DNA from 3 places in the Pseudomonas monachiensis genome. Region 1 is predicted to be linked to each of the others. Evidence: predicted binding sites of a transcription regulator. Region 1 holds the regulator's gene; each other region holds the start of a gene.

Region 1 (5,503 bases):
GGCCGCCAGTGGACGTACCGATGGCCACCAGTTTGTAGGCTTTGCGTTTCGGCGCGGGCGACGACGCCGTGGCCCCATGGGTCCGCGCAGGGATCGGTGCTGGCGCCGGACGCACGGGCGCGCTGCTGCCGTAACTGCCGATACTGGAAGACGCGGGTGTTGGAGCGGGTGCGGCCACAGGCGCCGGAGCGCTGTAAGTGCTGACGCGACGATTGCTGCGCGAGATGCTCAGGATCTTTTCGCACAGCAGTTGCTTGACCTTCTCGGGGTTGCGCGAGATGTCTTCGAAATTCTTCGGCAGGAAGTCCACCGCGCCGGCATCCAGCGCATCGAGGGTGACCCGGGCGCCTTCGTGGGTCAGCGATGAGAACATCAGGACCGGGGTCGGGCAGCGTTGCATGATGTGCCGCACGGCAGTGATGCCGTCCATCATCGGCATCTCGTAGTCCATGGTGATCACGTCGGGCTTGAGGGCCAGCGCCTGATCAATCGCCTCTTTGCCGTTGGTCGCCGTGCCGACGACCTGGATATTGGAATCCGCTGAAAGAATTTCCGAGACGCGGCGGCGGAAAAACCCCGAATCGTCCACCACCAGGACTTTGACTGCCATAAACACTCCATTAGATGGAGCGAGGCCAGGCGCCCCCGCTCCACCAGAATCAAATACGCCGTGTGGCGTAACGCTTGAGCATGCTCGGAACATCGAGAATCAGCGCGATGCGGCCGTCACCGGTAATGGTGGCGCCGGACATGCCCGGAGTTCCCTGGAGCATTTTGCCCAATGGCTTGATGACCACTTCTTCCTGGCCCACCAGTTGATCGACGACAAAGCCGATCCGCTGCGTGCCCACCGAAAGGATCACCACATGGCCCTCGCGCTGCTCTTCGTGAGCGGCGGAGCTGACCAGCCAGCGTTTGAGATAGAACAATGGCAGCGCCTTGTCCCGCACGATCACCACTTCCTGGCCGTCCACGACGTTGGTGGTCGACAGGTCGAGGTGGAAGATCTCGTTGACGTTCACCAGCGGGAACGCGAACGCCTGGTTGCCGAGCATCACCATCAGCGTCGGCATGATCGCCAGGGTCAGCGGCACCTTGATGACGATCTTCGAACCCTGGCCCTTGGCCGAGTAGATGTTGATCGAGCCGTTGAGCTGGGAAATCTTGGTTTTCACCACGTCCATGCCCACGCCGCGACCCGACACGTCGGAGATCTCGGTCTTGGTCGAGAAACCCGGGGCGAAGATCAGGTTGTAGCATTCGGTGTCGCTCAGGCGATCGGCGGCATCCTTGTCCATCACACCGCGTTTAACCGCGATGGAGCGCAGGACATTCGGGTCCATGCCTTTGCCGTCATCGGAGATCGACAGCAGGATGTGATCGCCCTCCTGCTCGGCCGCCAGGATGACCTTGCCGCCACGGGCCTTGCCCGAGGCTTCGCGCTCTTCCGGAGATTCGATGCCGTGGTCGACCGCGTTGCGCACCAAGTGGACCAACGGATCGGCCAGGGCCTCGACGAGGTTCTTGTCGAGGTCGGTTTCTTCACCGACCAGTTCCAGGTTGATCTCTTTCTTGAGCTGGCGAGCCAGGTCGCGGACCAGGCGCGGGAAGCGTCCGAAGACTTTCTTGATCGGTTGCATCCGGGTCTTCATGACCGCGGTTTGCAGGTCGGCGGTGACCACGTCGAGGTTCGACACGGCCTTGGACATGGCTTCGTCGCCGCTGTTGAGACCCAGGCGGACCAGGCGGTTACGCACCAGCACCAACTCGCCGACCATGTTCATGATCTCGTCGAGACGCGCGGTATCGACACGCACGGTGGTCTCGGCTTCGCTCGCCGGTTTTTCCGCAGCAGGCGCGGCCGGGGCGCGGGCAGCAGCCGGTGCGGCGGCGGCCACAGGGGCCGGTGTTTCGGCTTTTGGCTCAGGAGCCTTCGCCACGGGTTTCGGCGCGGCTGCCTTGGCGGCAGGTGCCACAACCGAGGCGTTGGCGCCGGTTGCCGTTCCAGCCGTTGCGCCCACTTCAGTGAACTTGCCTTTGCCGTGCAATTCGTCGAGCAGCGCTTCGAACTCGTGATCGGAAATCAGATCGCTGCCGGCCGCCACCGCGCTTGGTGCCGCAGGTGCAGGCACCGAAGCAATGGCCGACTCCAAAGCCTCGACAGCAAAGTTACCCTTGCCGTGCAGTTGGTCGAGCAGTGCTTCGAATTCGTCGTCAGTAATATCGGAACTGTCGCCAGCCGCTTTCGGCACTTCTGGCGCAGCGGTCGCCGGGACAACCGCGTCAACGGCGAACTGGCCTTTACCGTGCAGTTGATCGAGCAACGACTCGAACTCGGCATCGGTGATTTCGTCGCTGCCAGCGGCATTGCCGGCGGGCGCTGGAGCAACCGTCGGGGCCTCGGCCTGGGCCTTGACGGCGTTCAGCGAGTCCAGCAGTTGTTCGAATTCGGTGTCGGTGATGTCGTCGGAACCGGATTCGGCCACCGGTTCTTCAATCACCTCGGCGACGGGCGCAGGCGCCACTTCGTCAGCCGATTGCGGCTCGGCCAACCGGGCCAGCGCCGCGAGCAGTTGCGGTGTCGCGGCCGTGATCGGGCTGCGTTCGCGGACCTCGCTGAACATGCTGTTCACCGCGTCCAGGGCTTCGAGAACCACGTCCATCAGTTCCGAGTCGACGCGACGCTCACCCTTGCGCAGGATGTCGAACACGTTCTCGGCGATGTGGCAGCACTCCACCAGCTCGTTGAGCTGGAGGAAGCCGGCGCCCCCTTTTACAGTGTGAAAACCGCGAAAAATTGCATTGAGCAGATCCGCATCATCCGGACGGCTTTCCAGCTCGACCAGTTGCTCGGACAGTTGCTCTAGAATCTCGCCGGCCTCAACCAGGAAATCCTGAAGGATCTCTTCATCGGCGCCGAAGCTCATTAAGGGGGTGCTCCTACAGGTCTAAAAACCCAAAAAACCTAAAATTCTAAAACTCTAAAATCCCAGGCTGGATAACAAATCGTCCACATCGTCCTGACCGGACACAACGTCTTCTCTTTTATCGGCATGAATCTGCGGACCTTCACCCTGAGAGAGATGTTTTTGTGGATCTTTTTCAGCAAGCATCGCTTCACGGTCATGTTCGATGCCCGCAAAGCGGTCCACCTGGCTGGCCATCAGCACGAGCTTGAGCAGGTTGCTTTCGACTTCGGTGACCAACTGGGTCACACGCTTGATCACCTGGCCTGTGAGGTCCTGGTAATCCTGGGCGAGCAGGATGTCGTTGAGGTTGCCCGACACCGCGCGATTGTCCGTGCCGCTGCGCGTCAGGAAGCCGTCGACCCGCCGGGCCAGTTCACGAAACTCTTCGGCGCCGACTTCGCGGCGCATGAAGCGCCCCCAGTCCGCGCTCAACACCTTGGCTTCATCGGCCAGGCCATTGACCAGCGGCGTGGCATTTTCCACCAGATCCATGGTGCGGTTGGCCGCCGCCTCGGTCAGCTTGACCACATACCCCAGGCGCTCGGTGGCGTCGGTGATCTGCGACACTTCTTCGGCTTGCGGCATGTGCGGGTCAATCTGGAAATTGACGATCGCGCTATGCAGCTCGCGAGTGAGCTTGCCCACTTCCTGATACAGGCCGCGGTCACGGGTCTGGTTGAGCTCATGGATCAATTGCACCGCGTCGCCGAACTTGCCTTTCTCAAGGCTCTCGACCAATTCGACGGCGTGTTTTTTCAGGGTCGATTCAAAATCGCCCAATGAAGTTTCGTTATTGCCCATAGCTCCCCCGTGGCGCACTCATCAACCGATGCGTTCGAAAATCTTCTCGATTTTTTCTTTCAACGCCTGGGCCGTGAAGGGCTTGACCACATAGCCGTTAACGCCGGCCTGGGCCGCTTCGATGATCTGCTCGCGCTTGGCTTCAGCGGTCACCATCAGCACCGGCAGGTGCTTGAGCTTTTCATCGGCACGCACGTGGCGCAGCAGATCGATACCGGTCATGCCAGGCATGTTCCAGTCCGTTACCAGAAAGTCGATGCTTCCGCTGTTGAGCACCGGAATGGCGGTAGTGCCATCGTCGGCCTCGACGGTGTTGGTGAACCCAAGGTCACGCAGCAGGTTCTTGATGATCCGCCGCATCGTTGAGAAGTCATCAACGATGAGGATTTTCATGTTCTTGTCCAATTCGACCTCCAAGCAGTCTTAAACGCGCCCAGCACCTGGACGCGCCATTTCAATCAATCCGGCAAAGCACTCAATGACTGTCTGGAGCACAACAGATCGCGACCGGCGCAGTTCAACACCACACCAGCCTCGTTCGCAGTGTCCCCACACTGCCTTCAGCGCGCTCGCCACTCCCCCAAACGCCCCCGCAAACGGGCCGCGCACTGGCTGTGTAACTGGCTGACCCGCGATTCGCTGACCCCCAGGACCTCACCGATTTCCTTGAGGTTCAACTCTTCGTCGTAGTACAGCGCCAACACCAGTCGCTCACGCTCCGGCAAATTGGCAATCGCATCCGCCAGCGCCGCCTGGAAGCGTTCATCCTCCAGGTCGCGTGACGGCTCGAGATGAGCACTCGCGCCATCCTCGTGCAGCCCTTCGTGTTCGCCGTCCTGCAACAGATCGTCGAAACTGAACAGCCGGCTGCCCAGGGTGTCGTTCAAAATCCCGTAGTAATCGTCGAGACTCAATTGGAGTTCGGCCGCAACTTCGTGATCTTTAGCGTCACGGCCGGTTTTCGCTTCAATCGAGCGAATGGCATCGCTGACCATGCGCGTATTGCGGTGAACCGAACGTGGCGCCCAGTCCCCCTTGCGCACTTCATCGAGCATGGCGCCGCGGATTCGAATGCCCGCGTACGTCTCGAAACTGGCGCCTTTGCTGGCGTCATATTTGGTCGACACTTCAAGCAGGCCGATCATCCCGGCCTGGATCAGGTCTTCGACCTGGACACTGGCCGGCAAACGCGCCAGCAAGTGGTAGGCAATGCGTTTAACCAGCGGCGCGTAACGCTCGATCAGCTCGTACTGCGCATCGCGTGCCGACTTCTTGTAGAGGTTGTAGCCGCTGGCTGTCATAGAACAGGTCCTGCTGTCTGCTGCACGAGCCGCTCGACGAAAAACTCCAAGTGTCCGCGCGGGTTGGCCGGCAGCGGCCAGGTATCGACCTTCTGCGCGATGGCCTTGAACGCCAGCGAGCACTTGGAACGCGGGAAGGCCTCGTAGACGGCGCGCTGCTTCTGCACGGCCTTGCGCACGCTTTCGTCGTAAGGCACCGCACCAACGTATTGTAGGGCGACGTCGAGGAAGCGATCCGTGACCTTGGTCAACTTGGCGAACAGGTTGCGTCCTTCCTGCGGGCTCTGGGCCATGTTGGCCAGGACGCGGAAGCGGTTCATGCCGTAGTCGCGGTTCAGCAACTTGATCAAGGCGTAGGCATCGGTGATCGAGGTCGGCTCGTCGCACACCACCAGCAGCACTTCCTGGGCTGCGCGGACGAAACTGACTACC
Region 2 (5,503 bases), 2.9 Mb from region 1:
CGAAGACAAACGCGCGATGACTTCCAATCCGTCCAGCTTCGGAATCCCGATATCCAGAATGACAATGTCCGGCATAAGTTCACGGGCTAGTTGCAGTGCGTCCACACCATTATCGGTTTCTGCAATAACTTCGTAGCCATGACGCTCCATTAGCATACGTACCGCAAGACGAATGACGGGGTGATCATCCACGATCAGCACTTTATTCATGGGCAAGTCCAATTTTCGCTGTTCGAATTTTTAGAGCCCGCACAATAGCCTAGTCGTTTCACCCATGGCATGTCGCCCCTCCCGGCCACCCACACCAAGAGACATACCCTACAAACAACACGGATTTCTCCTACAAAAATCCCTCGAACGGAATGAATTGAAAACTGTATCAGCGTCAGTGTGTCGCACTTTCCAGCAGCCACCCCTGTCGATTTACGACCAAAATTTTCCGAGTACCAGCTTGATCGGCCGCGCCCTGAAAAACACTAGCCTCTACCTCTCCGTCAAAACGTAACTGATATTTACGTATTCAACACTCACACCGGAAATATCACACACCCAGCATCCATTTACTCTTACAGCAAATAATATTTTTTGAGCAATCATTAAAACATGCCAAAAACTCAAGAACCCTAAGAGCAATACAACAAACAAATAATAACCCACCAAAAACCAGCAGACACTAAAAAACATTACAATAACCACCACATCAAACCAACCTCATAAACCACTCGAGAACAGACAATCCGACATGAGTACAAAACATGATAAACAAACGAGTCACCAACCCAATGACAATTATCGCGATATTCGCAGCGCTATCTGAAACTTCGGCAGCCGTCTCTCTACCCTTCCTTGATCAGGAGGAAAGAGAACTCTACGTCTGGTTCCTGATCAGCTTTCCGTTCTATTTAATTTTACTTTTTTTCGCGACACTCAACTTCAACTATAAATCACTTTATGCGCCTTCCGATTTTGAAAAGGGCAAGCACTTCATGAAGGTCATGGATGATGTTGGGCGTTCGGAAAAGAAAGCCTCCGCAAAGCCATCTGAAAACCCCGCACTGGAGACGTCAACGAATGACTGCCAGTCAACCCGAACGCCCTGTGGCGCACAGGACCCGCCAACCGGGATCGGTCTGCAAACCACCGTATCCGTCCAGCATCACCTTCAGCTGCCGGAACAGGTAAAAGACCTCTACATCGTCGATGTACGCTGGATGAACAGAGAGGTCGAGTTTGGAGCGCTGCTGGAAAAAATCCAGAGGCCACGGGAAAAGGCGGCGTATGTGATTGTGTTTGTCACTTGTGCCGTTTCGGAGAAATTACTGAAAGCCGGTGCGCATGAACATTCAAGGCAGGCCAGCAAGCGCAGTGACGCCTTTTATGTGACCTACAATCCAGACTCGCACAGGCTGTCGGTCATTGATCAGGCCGAGCAACCGGCGAACAACAACGTTTAGTACAGGTCAGGCCATTGAGCAGGAGAAAAACAGGAAATCATCATCGGATACGAAAACACCCGACAACGCAGTAACTGGCGTCACACCCCGTTTTCAGGTACCTGACCTCGTCGAGGACGAGGCCAGGTAACCATCACGATTTCAAAGGTCTCAGAACAGCTTCCGGCCTTTGTTCGCCGCAATGCGCATGCGCAGGGCGTTGAGCTTGATGAAGCCCGCTGCATCCGCCTGGTTGTACGCGCCGCCATCTTCTTCGAAGGTCGCGATATTGGCGTCGAACAGCGAGTCGTCGGACTTGCGGCCAGTGACGATCACATTACCCTTGTACAGCTTCAGGCGCACAACGCCGTTCACGTTGACCTGGGACGCATCGATCATCTGTTGCAGCATCAGACGCTCAGGGCTCCACCAGTAGCCGGTGTAGATCAGGCTGGCGTACTTGGGCATCAGCTCGTCTTTGAGGTGAGCCACTTCGCGGTCCAGGGTGATCGATTCGATCGCACGGTGGGCACGCAGCATGATGGTACCGCCAGGGGTTTCGTAGCAGCCACGGGACTTCATGCCCACGTAGCGGTTCTCGACGATGTCGAGACGGCCGATACCGTGCTCACCACCGATACGGTTCAGGGTCGCCAGCACGGTGGCCGGAGTCATTTCGACGCCGTCCAGCGCGACGATGTCGCCGTTGCGGTAGGTCAGTTCCAGGTACTGCGGCTTGTCTGGAGCGTTTTCCGGAGAAACGGTCCAACGCCACATGTCTTCTTCGTGCTCGGTCCAGGTGTCTTCCAGCACGCCGCCCTCATAGGAGATGTGCAGCAGGTTGGCATCCATGGAGTAAGGGGACTTCTTCTTGCCGTGGCGCTCGATCGGGATCGCGTGCTTATCGGCATAGTCCATCAGCTTTTCACGGGACAGCAGGTCCCATTCGCGCCACGGAGCGATCACTTTCACACCTGGCTTCAAGGCGTACGCACCGAGTTCGAAACGAACCTGGTCGTTACCCTTGCCGGTGGCGCCATGGGAAATGGCGTCTGCACCGGTTTCGTTGGCGATTTCGATCAGGCGCTTGGCGATCAGCGGACGAGCGATGGAAGTACCCAGCAGGTACTCGCCTTCGTAAACGGTGTTGGCGCGGAACATCGGGAAAACGAAATCGCGCACGAACTCTTCGCGCAAGTCGTCGATGTAGATCTCTTTGACGCCCATGGCCTGAGCCTTGGCGCGTGCAGGTTCGACCTCTTCGCCCTGCCCCAGGTCAGCGGTGAAGGTCACCACTTCACAGTTATAAGTATCCTGCAGCCACTTGAGGATCACCGAAGTGTCCAGGCCGCCGGAATACGCCAGAACGACCTTGTTTACGTCCGCCATGCCATCACTCCACGGGGTTCTACGGAAAGCCGGGAAGTCTACCGCTCATGCAGAATAATTTACAGTGGCGCGACAGCTTATGACGACGAAGCGACAGATTATGTCGAGAGGGCGACGATGACCAAAGAGTCAGGAAGTTGCCGATGTGGCCGCTTTCGTCGCTTGCGGGGCGACTTGTTCCACTGGTGCTCCGCGCTCCAGGCGTACCGCTACTCGACGGTTCTTCGCACGGTTGATGTTGTTGGTGTTAGGCGCCACCGGATAACGCTCGCCATGGAAACGCAGGGTGATTTGCGACTCCTGGATGCCGTTGGCCTTGAAGAACTCCATCACTGCCAGGGCTCGGCGCCGCGACAGGTCGCGGTTGGTCAGGCGGTTGCCGCTGTTGTCGGAGTGCCCGTCGAGTTCAATGTGATTGACCGTCGGATCGGCCTTCATGTACTCCAGCATCACCTGCAGTTTGGCTTTTGCGGTGCTGTCGAGTTCGATTCCGCCGCCGGGGAAGCCGATTTCGGATTGCTTCACCTGTTCGAAATTCTGTGGCAACAGTTTCGCCACACAACCCTGGTAGTCGGCAAACGCTTGGGTGAACCTGACCGGTAACAAGCGTACTTCCGACACCCGCCCATCCCCCGAAGAATGTCGAACCACCGGGCTGCGACCGTCCATCAGGCCACTGATCAGACGCCCGGCCTGAACCTGTGAGCTGTTGAACAATACGTTGCCACTGCCGATTCTCACCGTGCCCAGGTTGATATCGTCACGACCCGGCTGCCACGGCGCGGCAGCGGCCAGCAAGGTCGCCGAACCACCGCCGATCATCGGGTTGTAGGCTTTCAGACGAAACGTCGCCTGCTCGCCGGCACGACGCACGAACTCGCCAGAGCCGAAGTCGGTAACCGGCTGAGTCAGGCGGCATTCGAACTTGTCGCCTTCGACCGTCCACTCAATGTTCTCCAGACGTGTCTGGAAAGTGAGCGCCATCGCCGGAAGGCTGGCAAACACACTGAGCAAGGCTAAATAACGCTGGCGCACGGGAGGCTCCACTGGTTTCTACAACAAAAAGACCGACACACACATGTTTACGGCATACCTGTTGGATATCGGAAGCTTCCTGCAAAACTTGATAGCGAGTGCCTGCAAGAGTCTTTTCCGGTAGCATTCCCTTGAGTTTGACCCGCCTGGAATCCCCTCATGTCCGACCGCCTGACCCTGCTGCGTCCCGACGACTGGCATATTCATCTTCGCGATGGTGCCGTGTTGACCAATACCGTCGCGGATGTCGCGCGCACCTTTGGCCGCGCCATCATCATGCCCAACCTGGTTCCACCGGTGCGCAATGCGGCCGAAGCCGACGGCTATCGCCAGCGGATTCTCGCTGCTCGCCCGGCCGGCAGCCTGTTCGAGCCACTGATGGTCCTGTACCTGACCGACCGCACCCAGCCCGAAGAAATTCGCGAGGCCAAGGCCAGCGGATTCATTCACGCCGCCAAGTTGTACCCGGCCGGCGCGACCACCAACTCGGATTCTGGCGTCACCAGCATCGACAAGATCTTCCCTGCACTCGAGGCCATGGCCGAAGTCGGGATGCCGCTGTTGATCCACGGTGAGGTCACCCGGGGCGATGTCGACGTGTTCGACCGCGAAAAAATCTTCATCGACGAGCACATGCGTCGCGTGGTCGAGCGTTTCCCGGCCCTCAAAGTGGTCTTCGAACACATCACCACCGCCGATGCCGTGCAGTTCGTCAACTCGGCTTCGGCCAACGTGGGCGCGACCATTACCGCGCATCACCTGTTGTACAACCGCAACCACATGCTGGTGGGTGGGATCCGGCCGCACTTCTATTGCCTGCCGATCCTCAAGCGCAATACCCACCAGGAAGCCCTGCTCGACGCGGCCACCAGCGGCAGCGAGAAGTTCTTCCTCGGCACCGACTCGGCCCCCCACGCCCAGCACGCCAAGGAAGCGGCCTGCGGTTGCGCCGGTTGCTACACCGCCTATGCGGCCATCGAGATGTATGCCGAAGCCTTCGAACAGCGCAATGCGCTGGACAAGCTCGAGGCCTTTGCCAGCCTCAATGGCCCTCGGTTCTATGGCCTGCCGGCCAACACCGATCGCATCACCCTGGTCCGCGAAGAGTGGACCGCCCCGACCAGCCTGCCATTTGGCGAGCTGACCGTTATCCCGCTGCGCGCCGGTGAAAAACTGCGCTGGCGCCTGCTGGAGGAACACGCGTGAGTGAAGACCATTTCGACGACGAACTGGAAGGCAATGGCGGCGGAGGCGGCCCGCGTCATCCAATGGCGGCCAGGTTCCGTGGTTACCTGCCGGTAGTCGTCGACGTAGAAACCGGTGGCTTCAATTCGGCCACCGACGCCCTGCTGGAGATCGCCGCGACCACCATCGCCATGGATGAAAAGGGTTTTGTTTACCCCGATCACACCTACTTCTTCCGTGTCGAGCCGTTCGAAGGCGCGAACATCGAAGCGGCGGCCCTGGAGTTCACCGGGATCAAGCTTGATCACCCGCTGCGCATGGCCGTGAGTGAAGAGTCTGCCCTGAACGATATCTTCCGCGGCGTGCGCAAGGCCCTCAAGGCCAATGGCTGCAAACGGGCGATCCTGGTCGGGCATAACAGCAGCTTCGACCTGGGCTTCCTCAATGCGGCGGTTGCGCGG
Region 3 (5,503 bases), 830 kb from region 1:
ATCTGGTGGTCTGACAAAAAACGCCAGCCTTGAAGAGGCTGGCGTTTTTCATGCGGCGCGGCGCGATCAGAGGCTCAGTCGCATCGACAGGTCTACCGCCTTCACATCCTTGGTCATCGCACCAATCGAAATATAATCCACCCCGGTTTCGGCGATGGGCAGCAACGTATTTTCGTTGATCCCGCCGCTGGCCTCCAGCTTGGCCTTGCCGGCGTTCAGGCGCACGGCTTCGCGCATGTCGTCCAGGCTCAGTTCGTCGAGCATGATGATGTCGGCACCGGCCGCCAGCGCTTCTTTCAATTCATCCAGGCTTTCCACTTCAATCTCGACCGGTTTGCCCGGGGCGATCTTGTGCGCGGCGGCGATGGCCTGCGCGATGCCGCCGCTGGCGGCGATGTGGTTTTCCTTGATCAGGAAGGCGTCATACAGGCCGATGCGGTGGTTATGGCAACCGCCGCAGGTTACGGCGTACTTTTGCGCCAGGCGCAGCCCCGGCAGTGTTTTGCGGGTGTCCAGCAGCTTGACCTGAGTCTCGGCCACGAAGTCCGCCAGGTATTGCGCACGGGTCGCCACGCCGGAGAGCAGTTGCAAGAAGTTGAGGGCGCTGCGTTCGCCGGTCAGCAGCGAACGTGCAGGGCCTTCGAGGTGGAACAGCACCTGATTGGGTGTCACCCGTTCACCGTCGGCAACCTGCCAGTGCACCGCCACCCGTGGGTCCAGTTGCCGAAACACGTTATCCACCCAGGCGGTGCCGCTGATGACGGCCGCATCGCGGGTAATGATGGTGGCTTTGGCCAGGCGTTCGGCCGGGATCAACTGTGCGGTGATGTCGCCGCTGCCGATGTCTTCACGCAACGCACGGCGCACGTTGGCTTCGATTTCGGCGGTCAGATCGGCGAGACGTAGATTCGGCATAACGGACTCCACAAACAAAGTGGCTCGATTATAGGGCCATGGCACGGACCAACCCAAGGCATCAGAGCGTTACGTTGGCACTGGCGCCTGCATTTGGTCGAATCCCTGCCGTTGTCGCGTTGTTCATTGTTGCCGAGCAAACGCCTGTTTGAGAGCTGATGCAGAGTCTTCTGGCGCAAAGGGGAGCTTTTCAAGATAATCCGCCTTGTATTTGACGTCATGAGTTTGACGAGTCGAAGCAAAACCGTTCCTGGGAGACCGAATGCACAACGACGGGAATGTAGTGCCTTTGCACAAGGCAACTACCGACCAGGTGGCTCACTCGCCACTCGCCCGCCTGCCGGCGATTCTTCTCCAGGTTCGCGACAAGGCCGCGCAACAGCTGCGGCACGGATTGCAGGCGTTGTTCGATAACGCCGACGACACCCTCTTCGAAATGGCCGACCGCGCCCACTGTGACGTCGAACAGAACATCTTCTTTCAAGCGATGCGCGATTTGCGCCTCAAGCGCAAAAGCATCGAACGGGTTTTTCTCGAACAGTTTTTCGCCGCGTTTATCCGTCTCGCCCAATACGAAAGCGTGCTTGCGGCTTTGCCCCAGACCCTGGATACCAATACCTCGACGGTGCAACCCGATGACGAGCGCGAGCGCACGGTCGCGGTGCAAGCGATGGTCAACCGGGTGCTGGACCGCGACGGTTTCGCCTTGGACCAACTGACGGCCCGGCTCTGTGCCTTGTTGGGCAAGGAGCCGGGCGATCTGCACAATCCCCTGGGTCCGGCGATGTTCTGCGAGTACTTTTTGCAAGCCGCACGCCAGTTGGGGCTGGAGATCAAGGTCAAGCTGATCATCCTCACTTTGTTTGAGCGCTATGTCCTCAGCGAGGTCGATCAGCTTTACGCAGAAGCCAATCAGTTGCTGCTCGCCACCGGTGTGTTGCCCGACCTGAAACCGGCCCCGGTGCGTCGCACCACGGACCGACCTGACCAAAGCGTCACGGGCGGACTGACCGACGAGGGCCCCGATCCGATTTCCACGCGAGATCTGTTGCGCCTGCTTTCGCACTTGCAGCAATACGTGCCGGCACCGGCGGCCGTCGATGATTTCGATCTGCGCAACCAACTCGAACTGTTGTTGACCCGGGTCAGCGTCAAAAGCGGCAGGTCGCGGGTTTTCGGGGAGGCCGATGAGGATGTGATCAACCTGGTCGCCCTGCTTTTCGAATGCATGCTCGATGATCGCAACCTGCCGGACTCCCTCAAGGCACTGGTCGGCCGATTGCAGATTCCACTGGTCAAGGTGGCGCTGCTCGACAAGAGCTTCTTCAGCCGCAGCAGTCATCCGGCGCGACGTCTGCTCAACGAAATCGCCAACGCGGCCATGGGGTGGGGAGCCTGTGACGATCATGACCGTGACAGCCTCTACGTGCGCATCGACCAGGTCGTACAGCGCCTGTTGAATGACTTTGTCGATGACCCGGCGATATTTTCCGAATTGCTGGCTGATTTTCTCGCGTTTACCCAGGACGAGCGCAGCCGCACCGAGCTGGCCCCGGAGCTGCGCAACGGCGTGGCGCGAATGCTTGACGATACCTTGCTGTTCGAGCGGGCACTGGAGTCGGTGATCGGCAACCTAAAGCGTCTCAATCGCGGCAAGTGATCGCGCCCCGGGGGATTATCGCGGCATACTGTGCCAATACTGTCGACATTGAAGGAATCGGTATGCAGTTGGACCCCGCGAGCGGTTGGATTCAGGGTGCGCATGTCTGCCCCTCACCCAACTTCAATGCGCGCCCCACAGGCGAAATTTCCCTGCTGGTGATCCATAACATCAGCCTGCCGCCGGCGCAGTTCGCCACCGGCAAGGTGCAGGAGTTTTTCCAGAATCGTCTGGATGTCACCGAACACCCCTATTTTGAAGGGATCGCGGATTTGCGGGTGTCGGCGCACTTTCTGATCGAGCGAGACGGTACTGTCACCCAGTTTGTTTCGTGCCTTGAGCGTGCGTGGCATGCGGGTGTCTCGTGCTTCGAGGGGCGGGAAACCTGTAACGATTTTTCCGTGGGCATCGAGCTCGAAGGCACGGATGATCTGCCGTTCACCGACGCGCAATACAGCGCGTTGACAGCCCTGACCCGCCAGTTGCAACAGGCGTTCACGGCAATCACCACAGAGCGCATCTGCGGGCACAGTGACATTGCACCGGGGCGCAAAACCGATCCAGGGCCGGCGTTCGACTGGGCACGCTATCGTGCCGCCCTGGCACAAGAGGAAGGACGATGAGTTTTCTGGTGTTGCTGTTGGCGGTGTGGATCGAGAAGTTCTCGGCCCTGCGCCATCGGGTTCAGCGTGATAATGGCTGGACACACGAGCTGAACAAGCTTGAAGCCAGCCCGCGACTTTCGAACCGACCATGGCTGGTGCTGGCGGCACTGGTCTTGTTGCCGGTGGCGTTGCTGGCTTTGCTGCTGGTTGTCATCGAGCCGGTGGCCTATGGGTTGTTGGCGTTGCCAATTCATTTGCTGGTGGTGATCTACAGCCTGGGGCGCGGTGATCTGCTGGGCGATCTCGGGCCGTTCCGCGATGCCTGGCGTCGGGAGGACCTGCAAGCGGCGGCCCATGTCGCCAAGCGCGACCTGGATATCTGCGCAGACAATGGTGAACAGCTACTGGAACAGGTCGAAGGGCATTTGCTGTGGGAGGCCTACCAGAGCTTTTTCGCGGTGATTTTCTGGTACTTCCTGTTGGGTCCGGTCGCGGCGCTGAGTTATCGCCTGCTGGCGCTGGCCGAAGAGCACGGGAAAAACCCGGCGGTGGTCGAGCGCGCCGGGCAACTGCGTCACGCCTTCGACTGGTTGCCGGTGCGCCTTCTGGCGGCGAGCCTGGCGTTGGTCGGCAATTTTGTCGCGGTCAGTCGGGTCATGCTGCATGAGCTGCTGAACTGGAATATCAGCGCCGCGCAATTGATCGTGAAAGTCGGGCTGGTGGCCGGTGAAATTCCGGCGCCGGTGGCTGGCGTGGAAGGTATCAACAATCTGGACCGTATCTGGGCGCTGCTGCTACGTGCGGCGGTGCTCTGGTATGCCGGGTTTGCGTTGTGGACGGTCCTGCATTAGTCCAGCAGTCAGAGCCATTGTGGCGAGGGAGCTTGCTCCCGCTGGGCGACGCAGTCGCCCCCCATTCAATTCAACAACGACTGCTGCGCAGCCGGACGGGAGCAAGCTCCCTCGCCACAGGGGCGATTACTTGGTCGTAGGGCTTCGCGCTGTCGTTAACCTTAAGTTACAAAACCTCCTGCCGATTTAAGTTATACAGAGATAGCGTCGAATAGTGGCTATCTGCCGTCTGTCTGCGCCTGCCAATAAAAAAAATAAGAAACTGAAGGGAGACATCCAGTGAAGAGCTTGCTCTATCCCGCTGTCGCACTGATGAACCGCCTGAGCTTCGGCATGAAGTTCAGCCTGATCAGCGTACTGTTCCTGGTGCCGATGCTGGTGACCAACTTCTATCTGGTGCGTGACTCCTACCGCGAATTCCAGGGCACGCGCATCGAACTGCAAAGTCTCGACCTGTTGGGCAGCAGCCTGGCGTTGCGGCGTGATCTGGAAACCCTGAACAACCTGGTGCAGATCAATGTCAGCCTCGGCCAATCCGGCAAGGCCGGCAATGTCGAATCGAAGATCAGCGCCCTTGAGCAGAGTATTCTGACTCGCCTGCAAGGGCTGGCGGCGATGACCAGCGACCCGGAGCAGGTCGCGGTGTTTGATGGCAAACGCGATGAAATGATCGCCGCGTTCAAGGCCCAGCAAACGGAAAACTCCCTGCAAAGCAAAAGTGCCCTGATCGGCAAGCTGGTGGGCAGCGCGCAGATTTTCAGCCAGCTCATCACCAGTCAGTCCGGCCTCAGTCGCGACAACCAGAGCGACATGCGCCAGTTGAGTGAGCTCGTCACCCTCGTCACGCCACGAGTCACCCAGCTCCTGGGCGAAGGTCGGGCAATGGGGTCTTACTCGTTGGGGCAGGGGTTCATCAACTCGGCTTCGAGTACCCGTTTCGATGAGTTGCTGGCGCAGATTGAAAAGCTCCAGGCCGAGTATGGCCTGAAGTTGCAGGATGCCCTGGGTTCCAGCAAAGCCGCACGCGATAACCTGGCCGCTCAGGCCGATAGCAGCCGGGCATCCTTGAAGAAAGCCAGCGAGCTGTTCGAAGAACAAGTGGTCATGGCCGATACCCTCGACGCGCCGTGGCAGGGTTTTTACGATCAGGTCAGCGCCCTGATGGACCAGACCTACCAACTCAACGAAGCCACCCTGAAGTATCTGGGCCCGCAGTTGCAGCAACGCCTGGAGCAGAACCGCACGCACATGGTCTTGCAGGCCGTGGCGCTGTCAGTCGTGTTTGTGTTGATCTTTTATCTCTACGGCGCGTTCTACGTCTCGACCCGCACCACGCTCAAGCGCCTGGGCGCGGTGATGGACAAGGTGGCGGCCGGCGATATGACCGTGACCTTCAGCGCCCATAGCCGTGATGAGCTGGGGGAGTTGGGCGAGGTGTTCAACGGCACCGTGAAAAAAATCCATGACCTGAT

What was found. The regulator FliA, encoded in region 1, starts transcription of late flagellar genes. The targets are predictions, from matches to a motif close to CTAAAGTTTNNNNNNNNNNNGCCGNTAA.
Region 2: a site for FliA is predicted at 3,923-3,950, ahead of ACMDB8_RS22360 (flagellar protein MotY). Genes of this name have one in related genera too.
Region 3: a site for FliA is predicted at 4,192-4,219, ahead of ACMDB8_RS03400 (methyl-accepting chemotaxis protein). Genes of this name have one in related genera too.

The regions. Positions count from the first base shown of each region.
Region 1 covers NZ_CP178857.1:1,609,918-1,615,420, reverse strand. The annotation lists gene ACMDB8_RS07190 (protein-glutamate methylesterase/protein-glutamine glutaminase) at 1-610, opposite strand, end outside; gene ACMDB8_RS07185 (chemotaxis protein CheA) at 660-2,927, opposite strand; gene ACMDB8_RS07180 (protein phosphatase CheZ) at 2,982-3,770, opposite strand; gene ACMDB8_RS07175 (chemotaxis response regulator CheY) at 3,792-4,163, opposite strand; gene fliA (RNA polymerase sigma factor FliA) at 4,331-5,071, opposite strand; gene fleN (flagellar synthesis regulator FleN) at 5,068-5,503, opposite strand, start outside.
Region 2 covers NZ_CP178857.1:4,994,188-4,999,690, forward strand. The annotation lists gene ACMDB8_RS22345 (response regulator transcription factor) at 1-210, opposite strand, end outside; gene ACMDB8_RS22350 (hypothetical protein) at 756-1,454, shown strand; gene ACMDB8_RS22355 (argininosuccinate synthase) at 1,605-2,822, opposite strand; gene ACMDB8_RS22360 (flagellar protein MotY) at 2,952-3,857, opposite strand; gene pyrC (dihydroorotase) at 4,017-5,063, shown strand; gene rnt (ribonuclease T) at 5,060-5,503, shown strand, end outside.
Region 3 covers NZ_CP178857.1:776,065-781,567, forward strand. The annotation lists gene ACMDB8_RS03375 (DUF6388 family protein) at 1-14, shown strand, start outside; gene nadC (carboxylating nicotinate-nucleotide diphosphorylase) at 67-915, opposite strand; partial or broken gene ACMDB8_RS03385 (DUF1631 family protein) at 1,178-2,464, shown strand; gene ampD (1,6-anhydro-N-acetylmuramyl-L-alanine amidase AmpD) at 2,638-3,198, shown strand; gene ampE (regulatory signaling modulator protein AmpE) at 3,195-4,031, shown strand; gene ACMDB8_RS03400 (methyl-accepting chemotaxis protein) at 4,311-5,503, shown strand, end outside.